Regions from separate parts of the Streptomyces sp. NPDC052052 genome, predicted to be linked through region 1. Evidence: riboswitches for the same ligand, from Rfam matches in the RefSeq annotation. Region 1 holds a riboswitch; the other holds the start of a gene.
The links. Region 1 has a riboswitch for cyclic di-AMP ahead of AB0L71_RS10970 (LysM peptidoglycan-binding domain-containing protein). Riboswitches for the same ligand answer to the same signal wherever they lie in the genome.

Region 1 (8,482 bases):
GTCCGCCGCTCGCGCGGATACGCCCCCCGGCCGATCGAACTCCCCCTCCCGGTGCCCTCGGTGCTCGCCGCCGGCGGTGATCTCAAGAACACCCTGTGCCTGGCGGAGGGGCGCAGGGCCTGGCTGTCCGCCCACATCGGCGACATGGACGACCTCTCCACCCAGCACGCCTTCGAGCGGGCCGGGCAGCAGCTGGAGACCATCACCGGGGTGCGTCCCGACATCCTCGCGGCCGACCGACACCCCGGATACCGTTCGGGCCGGCTGGTCCGCCGTACGGCCGGTGAGAGACACGTCGTGCGGGTACAGCACCATCACGCCCACATCGCCTCCGCCATGGCGGAACACGGCCTGGACGGCAGCAGGCGGGTGATCGGCGTCGCGTTCGACGGCACCGGCTACGGCGACGACGGAGCCGTGTGGGGCGGGGAGTTCCTGCTGGCGGACTACGACGGATACCAACGGTTCGCGCATCTTGCCTACGTCCCCCTGCCCGGCGGCGATGCGGCCGTACGGCGCCCCTACCGCATGGCCCTGGCCCACCTGCGTGCGGCAGGAATTGGATGGGCACTGGACCTGCCGTGCGTGGCGGCCTGTCCGCCCGACGAACTCACGCTGTTGGGAAGGCAGTTGGAGAGGAACCTGAACTGTGTTCCGACCTCCAGCATGGGCCGGCTCTTCGACGCCGTCGCGTCTCTCGCCGGAGTCCGCCACCGGATCGAGTACGAGGCCCAGGCCGCCGTCGAGTTCGAGGCCGCGGCCCTCGGGGCGGACGGGCGCGAGGGGGGCGGATACGGATTCGCTCTCCGGTCTCCCGCACCGGAGAGCGAGGGCCCACTGATCGCCGACCCGGCGCCCCTGCTGACCGCGGTGGTGCAGGACGTGCGCAGGGGCACCGCGCCGGAAGCCGTCGCCGCGCGCTTCCACGAGGCGGTCGCCGCCCTCGTGCACCGCACGTGTGTCCTGGCACGTGAACGGTACGGCCTGGACACCGTGGCCCTGACCGGCGGCGTGTTCGCCAACACCCGGCTCTCCACGGCCTGCGCCCGGATACTCGGCGGCCACGGCTTCACCGTACTGAGGCACCACCGGGTACCTCCGAACGACGGAGGCCTGGCACTGGGGCAGGTGATGGTGGCCGCACGGTCACACACCGCCCAGGACTGCCACGACCGGGTGGGAGCGGCACGGCGGAACACCGTCACCGACTGACGGCGTGTCCCGGCAGGACCGGACAGACCCATCAACCACAGCGAGGAGAAGACATGTGCCTGGCGGTGCCCGGAAGAGTACTGGAGATCGAGGAACGGGACGGTACGCGTATGGCCACCGTCGACTTCGGCGGAGTGGTCAAGGAGGCGTGTCTGGAGTACCTGCCGGACCTTCAGGTCGGTGAGTACGCCATCGTGCACGTGGGGTTCGCCCTGCAGAAGCTGGACGAGGAATCGGCCCTGCACACGCTGGAGCTGTTCTCCCAGCTCGGGATGATCCAGGAGGAGTTCGGTGACGCGTGGGAGATGGCGGCCGAGGCCGGCGGACTTCCCCTGCCGGGCGCCGGTGACACATCCGAGGAGGCGCGGCAGTGAGGTACATCGACGAGTTTCAGAACCCGGAACTGGCCCGGCGGCTTCTCGACGAGATCCACTCCACCGTCACCAGGCCGTGGGCGCTGATGGAGGTCTGCGGTGGACAGACCCACACCATCATCCGGCACGGAATCGATCAACTGCTGCCGGAGCAGGTCGAATTGATTCATGGACCGGGTTGTCCGGTCTGCGTCACGCCGCTGGAGGTCATCGACAAGGCACTGGAGATCGCCTCCCGTCCGGAGGTGATCTTCTGTTCCTTCGGAGACATGCTCCGGGTGCCCGGAACCGGCCGGGACCTGTTCCGGGTCCGCAGCGAGGGAGGTGACGTACGGGTCGTCTACTCTCCGCTCGACGCCCTGAAGATCGCCCAGCAGAACCCGGACAGGGAGGTCGTCTTCTTCGGCATCGGTTTCGAAACCACCGCACCGCCCAATGCCATGACGGTCTATCAGGCACGTCGGCTCGGCATCCGCAACTTCAGTCTGCTGGTGTCCCACGTCCGGGTTCCGCCGGCGATCGAGGCGATCATGCGGTCGCCGAGCTGTCGGGTTCAGGCCTTCCTGGCCGCGGGGCATGTGTGCAGTGTGATGGGGACGGGCGAGTATCCCGGGCTGGCCGAGCGGTTCGCAGTCCCGATCGTGGTGACCGGATTCGAACCGCTGGACATTCTGGAGGGCGTGCGACGGACCGTGGCCCAGCTGGAACGCGGTGAACACACCGTGGACAACGCCTACCCACGCGCGGTGCGCCCCGAGGGAAACCCCGCGGCCCTGACCATGCTGGAGGACGTGTTCGAGGTGACCGACCGGTCCTGGCGCGGCATCGGCGTCATTCGCGACAGCGGCTGGCGGCTCGCCCCGCGCTACCGGGACTACGACGCCGAGTACCGTTTCGCAGTGACCGGCATCGACACCCGTGAACCCGCCCAGTGCCGCAGTGGAGAAGTCCTGCAGGGCCTGATCAAGCCCCACCAGTGCGAGGCGTTCGGAACCACCTGTACCCCGCGCACCCCGCTGGGCGCCACGATGGTCTCCAGCGAGGGCGCCTGCGCCGCGTACTACCTCTACCGGCGCCTCGACATGAAGAAGACCGCATCGTTGGAGGCGACCCCCGTTGTCTGAGACCCTCGACACCCCCATGCGCGGATCCGGAGGCGCCTTTGAGGTCCCGCCGCTCGACCCCGTGGCGTGGACGTGCCCGGCACCGCTGAGGGACCACCCCCGCATCGTGATGGGCCACGGCGGTGGCGGTGCGCTCTCCGCCGAACTGATCCAGCACGTCTTCGCCCCCGCCTTCGGCGGCGAGCTGCTCGGCCAGATGGGCGATTCGGCGTCCGTGTCGCTCGGCGGCGCCCGGATCGCGTTCTCCACCGACACCTTCGTGGTGCGACCGCTGTTCTTCCCCGGCGGCAGTATCGGCGACCTCGCGGTCAACGGGACCGTCAACGACCTCGCCATGAGCGGTGCGCGTGCCGCGTACCTGTCCTGCGGATTCATCCTGGAGGAGGGGGTGGAGCTCTCCGTCGTCGCACGCGCGGCCGGCGCCCTCGGCGCCGCCGCGCGCAGGGCGGGCGTCGAGGTGGTGACGGGGGACACCAAGGTGGTCGAGGCGGGCCACGGGGACGGAATCTTCATCAACACCAGTGGTATCGGCCTCATCCCGGCCGGTGTCGACCTGCGTCCGCAGCGTGTCGTGCCGGGCGACATCGTGATCGTCAGTGGCGCGATCGGCGAGCACGGTGTGGCCATCATGAGCGTGCGTGAGGGCCTGGAGTTCGACGTCGAGATCGAGAGCGACTGCGCGGCCCTGGGTGGACTCGTGGAAGCCATGCTCGCGGTCACCCCGGACCTGCACGTCCTGCGTGACCCGACCCGCGGGGGACTCGCCGCCTCGCTCAACGAGATCGCGGCGGCTTCCGGCACCGGCGTCGTCATCCAGGAGAAGCACGTCCCTGTTCCTCCGCCGGTGGCCAATGCCTGTGCCGTCCTGGGCCTCGATCCGATGTACGTCGCCAACGAAGGGAAGCTGGTGGCGTTCGTACCGCGTGAACACGCCGAGGCGGTCCTGGACGCGATGCGGGCACATCCACGGGGCCGGGACTCGGCGGTGATCGGCGAAGTGGTGGAAGCTCACCCGGGCATGGTGGTGGCCCGCACGGGGCTCGGCGGTACACGGGTGGTCGACCTGCCCGTCGGGGAGCAACTGCCGCGGATCTGCTGACGCGCCCAAGGCCCCGGGACTCGCGCCGGCAGCCGGTGCTGTCCCGGTCAGCGCACCCTCACGCGTTCGAGGGTGCGCTGACCACGCTCGACGAAGTGACCGGTCGTCACTTCTCCGACGGGATGGGGATGCTGCCTTCCGGCTCGGGTTCGGCCCCGGGCAGGAAACGGCTGATGAGGGCCTGGTAGATGAACGCGCCGATCAGACCACCCACCAACGGGCCGACGATCGGCACCCAGTAGTAGAAATTCCCGTACTGGTCCCGCCAGGCCCCTCCGTACCCGGTGAGGAAACTCGCCAGCCGGGGCCCCAGGTCACGGGCAGGATTGATCGCGTACCCGGCGTTGGTGCCCCAGGCCATACCGATCGCCACCACGATGAGGCCCACGACGAAGGGGCCGAGATTGGCGGCCGGTGGCGTATTGAGGAGGTCGGTGACCGCGAAGATCAGCAGAATCAGAATTGCGGTCCCGATGATCTGGTCGCGCAATGCACCCCATTCGGTGACCGGAAGGGCGGGATTCCCGTTGGCAGGCAGTGTCGAGAAGACGATCTGTGTCTTGGTCGTGTGACCCGGATCCGCCTTCGCCAGGGCCTCGGCGTAATTCCATCGCACGATCAGTGCCGCGGCGAAGGCTCCCACGAGTTGAGCCAGTACGTAGGGTGCCACTTTCTTCCAGGGGAAACCCTTGAAGGCGGCAAGCGAGAGTGTCACGGCTGGATTGAGGTGCGCTCCGCTCAGCCGGCCCGCGACGTAGACGCCCAGAGTGACTCCGAGTCCCCAGGCCCAGGCGATGCTGTCGTGATTCCCGAGACCCCCCGGCGGTTCGGTGAGCGCCCCTCCGGCGACGACCTGGGCCACGACGCCGCACCCGAAGAGGATGAGCACCATCGTGCCGAGGAACTCAGCCGAGAGTTCCCCCATGATTCCCGATAATCTGATTCGTTCCATGGGGACCTCGCTTTCTGTCGAATCACGAGGCTAGCGGCATGGATCCGCATATGAGCGTAGGCGGACTGGACTGTTCCGCATGTGGTGGGGGCGCTCGATGCACGGCGCCGGGGTGGTCGGACGGAACTCGGTGGACCTGGGTCGGTTTCAGCCCGTGTTTCCGTTCACACCTGCGTGGTTGAAGGGCCTCGACTGACGGGCTGTCGTGAGCCGCGTACGCACTGGGTTCAGGGGGACGCGGAGCGGCCGGACTGTCACGGGCACCCGCCGCTGCCAGGCCCCGTACCCCCCTGCGTTCGGGCGGAAGCCGGCGGTCCGCACCGTCCGGTGCGACATGTTTCCTGCCCATGGAGTAGCCCCGAGGTGATGGCGCCGACCGGGGAGGTGGTCGGCGCGCAGCAACTCCAGGAGAGGGGGGAATGTCCTAATAAAGGGCGACTTGCATAGAAGTGATGCCTTGGTTAATAAAGAGGCATTTATTGATTACTGAGGCCTTTGGTTTATGACCGAAGTGTCCCTTTTGTGTTACCGGTGACGTGAGTCACGTCCGGGCGCCGTGGGGGTTCGTGACGAGTGGTCCGATCCCTTTCTGTGTGGGGTAGTTCGACATTGCGGTGTGATGCGGGTTACTCGCCATTTCGTGATTCGATCTTGCAAATGAATTGTGATCGAAAATAGAGAGCTTGTTCCTTTTGGTGTTTCTCGCCTACGGTCACCGTCAATCCCGGACGGAACGCCGAATCCTGCCGCCGCCCGGTAACCCGATCACTTGTGTACGGCAGGAGCGGGGAACCCACGAAAGTCGCCGATCCGGTATCCGGAACGGCTCGGGGTGAAGTCGCGTTCGAGCGCGGCCGGACATCTCCAGTCCGAACCCGACAGCTCACCTCGTAGGCGACGGAGAGGAATTCGCAATGTCCGCAACGGGTCACTACCGTCGCCGTAGGTCCACTTCCCTCACTCGCGGCCTGGTTGTGGCGGTCACGGGTGGAGCCGCTCTCGTACTGCCGCTGGTCGGTGCCGGCTTCGCTTCGGCCGCACCCGCGCAGGCTGTCACCGCGGCGAATTCCGCACAGAAGGCGGCACCCACCACCTATACGGTGATCGCGGGCGACACCCTTTCCAAGATCGCGCGAGAGTATTCCCTCAGCGGTGGCTGGAAGAAGCTGTACGAGGACAATCGTGGCGTCATCGGCGACAACCCGGCACGCATTCACGCGGGGCTGAAGCTGACCATCGGAGCCCAGGCCGCTCCCACCGCGTCCACCGCCGCTGCCACGACTGCCGCGACGACCGTGACGTACACGAACGATCTGGACGGCTGGATCAAGGAATCGCTCGCGGTCATGGCCAAGAACGGAATCCCCGGCACCTACAACGGCATTCATCGCAACGTCATGCGCGAGTCCTCCGGCAACCCCCGGGCCATCAACAACTGGGACTCGAACGCGGCCAAGGGCACCCCGTCGAAGGGACTCCTGCAGGTCATCGCCCCGACGTTCCTCGCCTATCACGTGCCCGGTACGTCGATGGACATCTACGACCCGGTTGCCAACATCACCGCCGCGTGCAACTACGCCGCCCACAAGTACGGTTCGATCGACAACGTCTACGGAGCGTACTGACGCGCGGCAGCGCGGTGGGCCGGGACGTCCACATGACCGGCGAGCCACGTCAGCAGGGGCCGCAACTCCTCCGCCGCGCGGAGCACGGCGTCGGCCAGGGCCGGCGTCTGCTCCGCGCAGTCCCCGCCGAGGGGGCGGGAAGCCAGCACCGATCGGTACCGGAGCAGGTCGGCCCGGGGGTGACCGGGGTCATGCCCGCGCGGCATGCGTTTCATGATGTCCCCGGTGATCTCGTATCCCTGCGTGCGCAGTGACTCGATGGCGCGCACCAGCCCGGATCCGCTGTCCTGTGCGGCCACGGCGGTACGGAACGACGGGACCTGCCCCGGGTCGGGGTAGGACCAGCCGCCTTTGATCCGCAGTCCGTCGAGATCGAAGCGGAGACCGATCTCGACATGGCGCGCGATCCGGATCACGGCAGCCTGGTGCTGCCACCACCACGGGTCCTTGCGGAACCCCCAGACCGAGAAGTCCTCGTACGCCTGGTCCGCGTCGGCCACATCGTTCAGCAGAGCGATCATGGGCTGCCGGACCAGGCGCTCGCGGTCCTTCCGGTGTCTCTCCAGTGCTTCCCGCGCAGGGACACCCTCCAGCTGCAGAAGCAACTCGAAGGCCTGCTCGGTCCAACCATGGAAGGCTCTGCTCATCCGGCAGATCCTAAGGGCTGACCCGTAGTCCCCGCCCGACGGGCGCGGGATCAGAGGACGACGATTTCGGGGCAGGGACGGGCGCAGAGACGTCCCCCTCTGTGCTGCTGCCCGCGACGGAATCGGTCCCGGGAAGTGCCCGCGCGGTCGGTCCGTGCCGCCCTCGTTCCTGGACGCCCTTCGCCCATCACCCCGGTCTGGGCAGCGGTGGCCTCGGAACCGTCGCCGCCGCTCCCTGCCGGACGGACTGCACCACGGCGGCGTGAAGGCGACGACTGTCGTCCTCCGAGCCGCACGGCACAGGGCTGCCCGACATGGTGAACCAGTCGATCGCACCCGTGTACTGCACAGTGATCTGGGCCGTGTCATCGGCCCAGGTCGTGTGAACCGTCAGGTCACCGGAGAGCACACCGACCTCGTCCGTGAGCACGCCGCCGTGCCCGGAGAACACACCACGAGTCGTCCATGACGCCCAAGCCATGTCACCAGGCTGGCACCAAGACCGTGGATGCGCGACCCGCGGACCTGACCGCGTCGATGCTCCGCGGGCATCCGGTCGTCCCGGCATCCCGGGTGGTCCGGGGACAGGTGTCCGGGATGCGGAACGGGTGAAGATTTTCCCCTCGGGTCCCGCCGCGGTTCGCCTTCCGCGGCCGTTGCTGGTCGTGATGATCGATCGTGCCCCGGTCATCGCCATGGGAACGGCCGCCCACGGGGCTCACTTCCAGATGCCGGTGATGTCGGACGCCGAGGCCGCATGGCCGGCATGCGTCCTGAGGCCGGCCAGGTCCTCCAGGGTGCGGAGCAGGGTGTAGTGGTTGCAGGGGACACCGCTGGAACTGCCGGGGGCGACGTGCTCACCGTAGAGGACAGTGGGGATGTGGTTCCCCGACCGGCCGTCGTCCTCGTCGAACGTGAGGACCAGCAGGCTGTTGTGGGTCCTGGCCCAGTCGGCGTAGGCGCCCAGCTTCCTGTGGATCCAGGTGTCACCCGTGGAGACCGGGCAGTCATGCATGTCGTGGCACAGGTTGGGCACGACGAAGGACTCGGTCGGCAGGTTGGTGAAGTCGGCCGGGAACTGCTTCATGGTCTTCGCCGTGCTGGTCGGCACAGCGGAGAAGGCGAACCAGGGGTTGTGCTTCCGCGCGTACTCGCCACTTCTGCAGACGGTCGAGCCCTGGTGGGGCAGGCCCTCGTTGTAGCTGGCCCAGGTCCGTCCCGAGGCGATCAGTTCGGAGGCGAGACTGGGCGCGGAGAGGGAGCCCGCACGGGCACAGCTGTCGTCGGTACGGCCCTGGCCGGAGCCCGAGAACAGCATGTAGTAGTTCGGCTCGCTGGGGTGGGTGAGCCCGAAGGACCGGGTGAGGTTGGCGCCGCCCGCCTTGAGCGTGCGGTTGATGTACGGGGCGTCGGAGCTGCCGATCACCTGGGCGTAGGAGTGGTTCTCCA
Region 2 (8,482 bases), on a different contig from region 1:
AACCCCTGCCGTCCTGATTCCGGGCGGCGGATCCGGGTACGCCGGGCAGTCACGCACGGCAGGAGTCTTCCGATGTTCTTCTGGCACGTTCCCGCCCCCAACGAGGCGATGCTCATATCCGGTTCCAAGAGGCAGACCCTGGACACCCAGTTCCGGATCGTCACCGGACACGGCAGCTTCGTTCTCCCGGTGAAGCAGAAGGTGCGCATGCTCTCCCTGGCGCTGCGGGAGGCGGAACTCACCGAGGACTGCGTGACGCAGCAGGGGATCCGCCTCAACGTCCGGGCCGTCGCCGTCTTCAAGGTCGGCGACGACGCCGTGTCCATCGCCAACGCGGCACGTCGCTTCCTGACCGAGCAGGAACAGATGGAGGAGCTCGTCGGCCGGATCTTCGCGGGCCACCTCCGGTCCATCGTCGGCGGACTGACCGTGGAGCAGATCATCCGCGAGCGCAACCGGGTGTCCCAGGAGGTCATCGCGGGCAGCCACGGCGAGATGGAGAAGCTCGGCATCGTGGTGGACGCCCTCCAGATCCAGGAGATAGAAGACGCCACCGGCTACATCAAGAACCTCGCCGCCCCGCACGCCGCCGCAGTCGCCGGCCAGGCCAGGATCGCCGAGGCCAGGGCCGACCAGGAGGCCAGCCAGCGTGAGCAGCAGGCCGCCGCGCTCAAGGCGGAGTACGAGCGCGACACCGCGATCAAGCGGGCCGGCTTCCGGGCCGAGACCGAGCAGTACAACGCCCGTGCCTCGCAGGCCGGGCCGCTCGCCGAGGCCAGGGCGTCGCAGGAGGTCATCGAGGAGCAGACCGCACTGGCCGAGCGGCAGGCCTCCCTCGCCGCGCAACGGCTCGAAGCGGAGGTCCGGCGCCCGGCGGACGCCGAGGCCTACCGGCAGCGCACCCTCGCGGAAGCGGCCCGTGACCGGGTGAAGTTCGAGGCCGACGGCGGCGCGTACACCGAGCGGACCCTCGCCCAGGCGCAGGCCGATGCCAACAGCGTGCGCGCGGCCTCGCTGCGCGACGGCAACCAGGAGCTCATCGCGGCCAACCGCATCGTGGAGAACCTCCCGGCCCTGGCCGACGCCGCCGCCCGCGGTATGTCGGGGGCCGATCTCACCGTTCTCAACGGCACCAGTGGTGTCAACGAGATGGCGGCGGGCGTGGTCGGCCAGGGGCTGGCGATCCTCCAGTCCCTGCAGCACGGCGCGAGTGCGATGAAGCCGGCGGCGTTCGACGGGAAGGCCGCGGCACGGATCACCGAGTCGAACTGAGGGGGCGGAGCGGGGCGGGCCGTTCCCGGGCGCGCGCGGCCGTGATGTCCCCAGTGGTCACGAGTGCGTCGGACATGCCGTACAGTTGTATTCACCGACGCGGGGTGGAGCAGCTCGGTAGCTCGCTGGGCTCATAACCCAGAGGTCGCAGGTTCAAATCCTGTCCCCGCTACTGAAGATTCAGGCCCGGCACGCAGACAGCGTGCCGGGCCTGAATCATGTCCGCCTCGGATTCGGCGGCCCGGGACGACCGGCCGGTGCCCGATGGGGGAGCAGGCCGGGCGGGTGTGTGAGCTGTGCCACGGGCTGCCCCCATTGGGCGATGAGGAGTCGCCGTGCGGGCCCGTTCGGGCGAGCCTGGGGTGGGGCGCGGTACCTCGCGCGTACCGGGCAGGAGAGCACAGGTGGGGATGCGGCTGGAGCGGCGCGGCGGACACGGCGAGTACGAAGCCGCCCGTACCCGGCGTTTCGTCCGCATGCTGCCCGCGCTGATGATCGTCGGCGGAGTGCTGTTCGACGTCCTCACTCCGCAGGCGTTCACCGCCATTCCGCTGTTCGTCGCGGCGCCCTTGATCGCGGCGCCCTTCTTCTCGCTGCGCAGCACCATGGGCACCGGTGCCGCCTCGGTGCTGGCCGTGATCGTGCTGCGGCTGATCACCAACACGTTGCCGTTGGTCGTGCCGCTCAGTGAGCTGCTCACCGTGGCCACCGTCTCGGCCCTCGCGGTCGTGATCAACACGGTGGTACGGCGCAGCAACGAGCAGCTGGCCTCCGCACGGGTCGTCGCGGAGACCGCCATGCGCGCGGTGCTGCCGAAGCCGTCCGACCGGATCGGCGGGCTCCAGGTGGCGGCGCGGTACGAGGCGGCGCAGGCGGACGAGTTCGTGGGCGGAGACCTGTTCGCCGTGACGGAGACCCCGCACGGGGTGCGGCTGGTGGTCGGGGACGTACGGGGGAAGGGGCTCGAAGCGGTCGAGTCGGTGGCGGTGGTCATCGGGGCGTTCCGGGAGGCGGCCGAGCCGGAGCGTTCGCTGGAGGGTGTGGCGCAGCGACTGGAGCGGGCGCTGGCGCGGGAGGAGTCGCGGCGGAGCGGTCTGGAAGCGGTCGAGGGCTTCACCACCGCCGTACTGGCCGAGATCCCGTCCGGTGCGTCCCGGGTCCGGATCGTCAACCGCGGTCACCCCGAGCCGATCCTGCTGCACCCGGACGGGGTGGTGGAGGTGCTCGGGCCGACGGTGCCCGCGCTGCCGCTCGGGATGGGGCTGGGAGCGTGGCCCGACCGGGCCGACGAGTGGGACCTGCCGGCCGGGGCGACCCTGCTGTTCTACACCGATGGTCTCTCCGAGGCGCGGGATGCCGACGGCGTCTTCTACGATCCGGCGGCCCGGCTGCGCGGGCGGATCTTTCCCGGGCCGGAGGAGCTGCTGTCCGCGCTGATCGATGACGTGCGGCGCCACACGGGGGGCGAGACGACCGACGACATGGCGCTGCTCGCGGTCGCACGTCCCGCCGAGGGGCAGCCGGACCGGCGGAGGACCGTGAGCATCGTGGGCCCGGACGGGACGTGACGGGTGGGGCGACGGTGCGCCGGACCCGGTGGGGCGGTGCGGCTCCGGACCCGAAGGAAACCGTGCGTAATCAAAAGGCGCCGCTCCGCATAACATATGATGCAACGTCAGAAAGTCGTCGACGCCTAAGGGCCGATCAGGTCGTCCGACTCCGAACGGTTTTGTCCGGTAAAGGCCAGGCCAAAGAGGTGAGCGATCCAGGGGAACGGCTTGGAATCGAGCCCCCGCGTCTATTAACGTTCGATAACGCAGCGCGGTCGTCCCAGCCGTCGTCAGTGGCGGCACCGTGCGCGAGCGCCGAATTCCGCAAGGGAACCGGGGAACCATCCATATGGGGTGAATCGGGCATCCATGTCTCGTGAGAGGCGAGAGAGGCCCGTAGGAGACCTTCCTGCTCCGAACCCGTCAGCTAACCCGGTAGGCGAGAAGGAAGGAAAGGAGTGCGCCCACGTGGCGTCCAACAAGCCTGCCCCCGAGGCCCCTTCACGGTTCGACTCCGAGTTCGGCACCGGCCTCGGCGTCACTGGCGGCGGATCAGAATTCGGTTACGGACACCAAACCCTCGGGACGGGAACGGAGTTCGGCGCCGACCACGGCACCGAACCGGGTGCCGGCTTCGTCGGTGAGTTCGGTGGCGAAGCCCGTGCGGACGACGGCAGGGAACCCGCCGGGAGCTGGGACGAGTGGAACCCCACCGAGGAGTCCGTCCGTCCCGTGCGCGGCAAGCACCGGGTGGCCAAGCAGCGCAACGCACTTGCCCGTAGCTCCACGGTGCTCGGCGTCGGTGTCATAGCGGCGGTCGGCGCGGGCGGCATGGCCAGCGCACAGAGCAAGCCGCCGGTCTCCATCTCCCTTCCCGACTCCATCTCGGACAACCTCCCCGAGGTCAAGTCCCTCCCCGGGGTCGGCGCCCTGTTCTCCAGCGACTCCGAGGCCGACCAGGCCGCCGTCGAAGCCGCCGCTCCGCTCACCACCGCCGGCATCACCACGGCCGAGGCCGAGCAGGGGGCGACGGACGCGGGCGAGGCGCTCCGTGCCCGCATCCTCCAGCAGGCCGAGCAGCAGCAGGACGCCGCCGATGCCGAGGCCAGGGCGGCTCAGGAGAAGGCCGCCGCGGAGAAGGCCGCCGCCGAGGCCAAGAAGCAGCAGGACGAGGCCGAGGCCAAGGCCGCCGCCGAGAAGAAGAAGGCGGAGGAGGAGGCCAGGGCGAAGGCCGAGGCACTGCGACTCGCCAAGCTCGCCGCCAGCTACGCCCTCCCGACCTCCTCGTACACGGTCACCTCGACGTTCGGTCAGGCCGGCTCGATGTGGTCCTCGGGCTACCACACCGGCCTCGACTTCGCGGCGCCGACCGGCACCCCGATCAAGGCCGTGCACACCGGCACCATCACCTCGGCCGGCTGGTCCGGTTCGTACGGCTACCGCACGGTGCTGGAGCTCGAGGACGGTACGGAGCTGTGGTTCTGCCACCAGTCCTCGATCGGCGTCAGCGTCGGCCAGAAGGTCACCACCGGTGACACCATCGGCCGGGTCGGCGCGACCGGCAATGTGACCGGCCCGCACCTCCACCTGGAGGTCCACACCTCCGACGGCACGGGCATCGACCCGATGGCCTGGCTGCGCGACAAGGGCCTCACCCCCTGATCCACCGGCCGCTTCCCCGCCGGTGTGAACCGAGCCGGTTCACCGGCTGCCGAACCCCGGCGGCCCTGACGCTCACCCCCCGACGTCAGGGCCGCCGGTCCGTCGCCGTCCCGCCGGTCCGTCGCCGTCCCGCCGGTCGGAACGGCCGTCCGGACCCGGCGGAACGGGCTGTCCGGAAGCGGCTGTCGGGGCCGGTCCGCCGGAATAGCCGAACTGCTGGAATCCGTTGATCCACACATGACTTCTCTTCGTGAGCTGGGCCCCTCCGACCTCCGGGTCTTCCCCCTTGCCCTCGGCGGCAACGTCTTCGGCTGGACAGCCGACGAGACGCAGTCCTTCGCCGTTCTGGACGCCTATGCCGCGGCGGGCGGCAACTTCATCGACAGTGCCGACGCGTACTCCGCCTGGGTCCCGGGCAATGCGGGCGGCGAGTCGGAGACCGTCATCGGCAAGTGGCTCGCGGCACGGTCCAACCGTTCCGACATCGTCGTCGCCACCAAGGTCGGCGCCCACCCCTCGTACCGGGGGCTCTCCGCCGCGAACATCAAGGCCGCGGCCGAGGAGTCGCTGCGCCGGCTCGGCACCGATCACATCGACCTGTACTACACGCACTTCGACGACGAGACCGTGCCGGTGGAGGAGATCATCACCGCCCTCGACCACTTGGTGAAGGAGGGCAAGGTCAGGGAGATCGGCGCCTCCAACATCAGCCCCGCACGGCTCCAGGAGTCCCTGGACTTCTCGGAGCGCGAGGGGCTGGCCCGTTATGTCGCCCTGCAGCCGCAGTACAACCTGGTCTCCCGTGACACATACGAGGGCGAGCTCCAGGACACGGCCGCCCGGGCCGGGCTCGCCGCCGTCCCGTACTACGCCCTGGCCTCCGGCTTCCTCACCGGCAAGTACCGTCCGGGCGTCCCGGTGGAGAGCGCGCGGGCCGAGAAGGCCGGTCAGTACCTGGAGTCGGAGCGGGGGCAGAAGGTGCTGACCGCGCTCGACAGGATCGCCCAGGAACACGACGCGGAGGTCGCGACCGTCGCGCTCGCCTGGCTCGCGTCCCGGCCGACCGTCGCCGCGCCGATCGCCTCGGCCCGTACGGTCGAGCAGCTGCCCGCACTGGTGGCGGTCGCCGACCTCGCGCTGACCGAGCAGGACCTGGCCGACCTCACCGAGGCATCCGCCTGACAGTGACGCCCCGGACCGCGCGCCGGTCGCGCCCGGGCCCCGCATGCTCCGGGGCCCGGGCGCTTCTGGGCGCGGCCGTGGGGCCTTACTGCGGTGGTGGAGGCCGGCGCGGGTCCAGGTAGGGGTTGTGGCCGTAGCCGCCGTAGCCGCCGTACGGCGTGTGCTGCGGGAACGGGTGCGGGGACGCGTACGGGGCGGCCGGTCCGTGGGGCGGGCGCAGCAGACCCGTCGCCTGAGCGGCATACGTCAGGGCGGGCGAGGCCACGTCCCTGCGCTGCCAGAGGTGGTGCAACAACTCCAGCTCACGCTCGGCGAAGTCCGGGCCTGCCGTCCCGAGGCGGGCCTGCCGGCGCAGTGAGGCCAGTGAGGTCGCGAACGATTCGTACTCGGCGACGGCACGGGCGGCAGCTCTGCCATGGGCCTCGGCCTGCGCCTTGGCATGCGCTGCGACCTGGGCCGCCGGCCCGCGCCGGGGCGAGGCGTACGCCGGCGCGTACCCCGGTCCGTACGCGGGCACGGGTCCGGTGGCGTACGGGCCGACCCAGCCTCCGCGTGCCGCGAGGGCGTGGCGGCGGCGTGCCGCCTCGCGTGCCATGCCGCGGGCCCGCATCGAGGAGAGGGCCAGCGGCTCGGCGGGGGCCAGCCAGCCGGCCGCCGCGTAGGCGGGCAGCTCGGCCGCGAGGGTGCGCAGCTCCCGTCGGCGCGACCAGATCGCCAGCCAGGTCACGAGGGAGAAGACCGGGACCATGAAGAGTCCGTACACGGCGTAGAAGCTGTACGGGCCGAATGCGGCCGACCCGTTCCACAGGGAGTGCATGCCCATGGCGAGGACGAGCCCCAGCAGGGGCAGCGCGATACGCCGGATCCGGTGGCGCCGTGCACTGGCCGCGGCCAGCCCGAACCCGATTCCGGTGAGCACCGTGAAGAGTGGGTGTGCGAACGGGGACATCACCGCCCGTACGAAGAACGTCGCGGCGGTCACCGCGACAGCGCCCGAGAGGCCTGTCCGCTGGTCCTCGCCGAAGGCACTGCCCAGGTAGAGGATGTTCTCGGTGAAGGCGAAGCCGCTCGCGGCGAAGCCCGCGACGACGATGCCGTCGACGATCCCGTGGAACTCGCGTTTTCGGAACAGAAAGATCAGCAGGACGGCCGCGGCCTTGGCGCTCTCCTCGACGACCGGGGCGATGAGCGTGGCACCGAGGGTGTCGGCATCCGCGGGGTCTGCGGTGGCTGTGGCTATCCAGTGGGTTGCGAATGAATTGGCGATGATTGCCACCAGGGCGGCCGCGAACGCGCCCCAGGCGAAGGAGAACAGCAGATTGCGCCAGGGCGCTGGTTCGACCCGGTCCAGCCACCGGAACGCCGCCATCAGGAGCGGTACGGGCAGGACGGCGAGACCCAGCCCGACGAGAAAGCCCTCGGTGCCCGTCTGATCGCGGACCAGGGCCAGGATCGCCAGAGCGCACAGCGCGAGCACGGTGCACACGGCCGAGATCCGGAATGCCTTGCTCCGCCAGACCATGCCGACGCGGCGGGGCCGGTAGCGCCAGAGCCTGCGCTCCGGTACGGCAGCCAGGATCTCGCCGACCCGCTGCTCATCGAGAAGCGGGACGACCGGTTGCGACTGTCGTTGCTGGAGAGACCCGTCGGACACCACCCGATGACCCTAGCGAGCAGGACCGACAGTCGGCCATGGGACGAGTGACCTACGCCCCCGGCACCGGGCTTTGTGCCCGGCGACCGGGTGAGCGGCGGGGCTGAGCGGCGGGGCTCAGCAGCGGGGCTCAGCAGCAGGACTCAGCGGCGGGCGAAGAGCAGATCGTGCACGACATGGCCCTTGTCCAGGCCCTGCCCTTCGAACCGGGTCAGTGGCCGGAACGCCGGTCGCGGCGCATAGCCGCCGTCCGCCTGGGTGTTCTCGAAGAGGGGGTGCGCGGTCAGCACCTCCAGCATCTGCTCGGCGTACGGCTCCCAGTCGGTCGCGCAGTGGATCACGGCCCCCGGCTTCAGCCGCTGCGCCACCAGATCGAGGAACTCGGGCTGGATCAGCCGCCGCTTGTGATGGCGCTTCTTGGGCCACGGGTCGGGGAAGTACACCCGCAGCCCGTCCAGGGAGTCCGGCTTCAGCATCTCGCGCAGCAGGATGATCGCGTCACCATTGCCGACCCGGATGTTGGACAGGCCGTTCTGGTCCGCGAGACGGAGCAGATTGCCCTGGCCCGGGGTGTGCACGTCGACGGCGAGAATGCCCGTGCCCGGGTCGTCGGCCGCCATCTGCGCGGTGGCCTCACCCATGCCGAAGCCGATCTCCAGCACCGCGGGGAGTCCGTCGAACAGCTCGGGCAGGTCGAGGACGTGCTGTCCGTCGATGTCCAGGCCCCACTTCGGCCAGAGCCGCAGCAGCGCGTCCTCCTGGCCGGGCGTGACGCGGCTGCGACGCGGCTGGAAGCTGCGGATACGGCGCTCATGGTGCGATCCGGCGGGATCGATCGCCGGTCCGCCGGGGAAGCGCGGCTCCTGGCGCAGCCTGCGCTGCCGCTCGAAGGAGGCGGCGCGCAGCTCGTCCGGGATCCCGGACGAGGTCCTGCCGGTCGTCGGAACGTCGGTCGGAACGTTCGGCGGAACGGGCGGCTGCGCGGAGGAGTCCGTGGAGGGGTTCATGGGCTCAGACACAATGCCCCGATTCTACGGCGGGCGGCTTCCACCCCGTCCCCCGTGCCCGGAGCAGCGCCCTGCGTGCCACCTCTCGCCCGATGGGCAGGGAGGCCGTCGCGGCGGGCGACGGGGCGTTCAGTACGTGCACGGTGTGCGGGGCC

Region 2: another riboswitch for cyclic di-AMP. It lies ahead of AB0L71_RS26935 (M23 family metallopeptidase); the one in region 1 lies ahead of AB0L71_RS10970 (LysM peptidoglycan-binding domain-containing protein).

The regions. Positions count from the first base shown of each region.
Region 1 covers NZ_JBFAWU010000007.1:161,603-170,084, reverse strand. The annotation lists gene hypF (carbamoyltransferase HypF) at 1-1,212, shown strand, start outside; gene AB0L71_RS10990 (HypC/HybG/HupF family hydrogenase formation chaperone) at 1,266-1,586, shown strand; gene hypD (hydrogenase formation protein HypD) at 1,583-2,710, shown strand; gene hypE (hydrogenase expression/formation protein HypE) at 2,727-3,809, shown strand; gene AB0L71_RS10975 (MIP/aquaporin family protein) at 3,916-4,761, opposite strand; cyclic di-AMP (ydaO/yuaA leader) riboswitch at 5,486-5,671, shown strand; gene AB0L71_RS10970 (LysM peptidoglycan-binding domain-containing protein) at 5,676-6,386, shown strand; gene AB0L71_RS10965 (DUF2461 family protein) at 6,371-7,033, opposite strand; gene AB0L71_RS10960 (hypothetical protein) at 7,221-7,514, opposite strand; gene AB0L71_RS10955 (alkaline phosphatase family protein) at 7,752-8,482, opposite strand, start outside.
Region 2 covers NZ_JBFAWU010000026.1:16,187-24,668, reverse strand. The annotation lists gene AB0L71_RS26955 (hypothetical protein) at 1-17, shown strand, start outside; gene AB0L71_RS26950 (SPFH domain-containing protein) at 73-1,272, shown strand; tRNA gene AB0L71_RS26945 (tRNA-Met) at 1,371-1,444, shown strand; gene AB0L71_RS26940 (PP2C family protein-serine/threonine phosphatase) at 1,683-2,840, shown strand; cyclic di-AMP (ydaO/yuaA leader) riboswitch at 3,126-3,279, shown strand; gene AB0L71_RS26935 (M23 family metallopeptidase) at 3,291-4,484, shown strand; gene AB0L71_RS26930 (aldo/keto reductase) at 4,722-5,666, shown strand; gene AB0L71_RS26925 (PrsW family intramembrane metalloprotease) at 5,752-7,320, opposite strand; gene trmB (tRNA (guanosine(46)-N7)-methyltransferase TrmB) at 7,464-8,327, opposite strand; gene lhgO (L-2-hydroxyglutarate oxidase) at 8,332-8,482, opposite strand, start outside.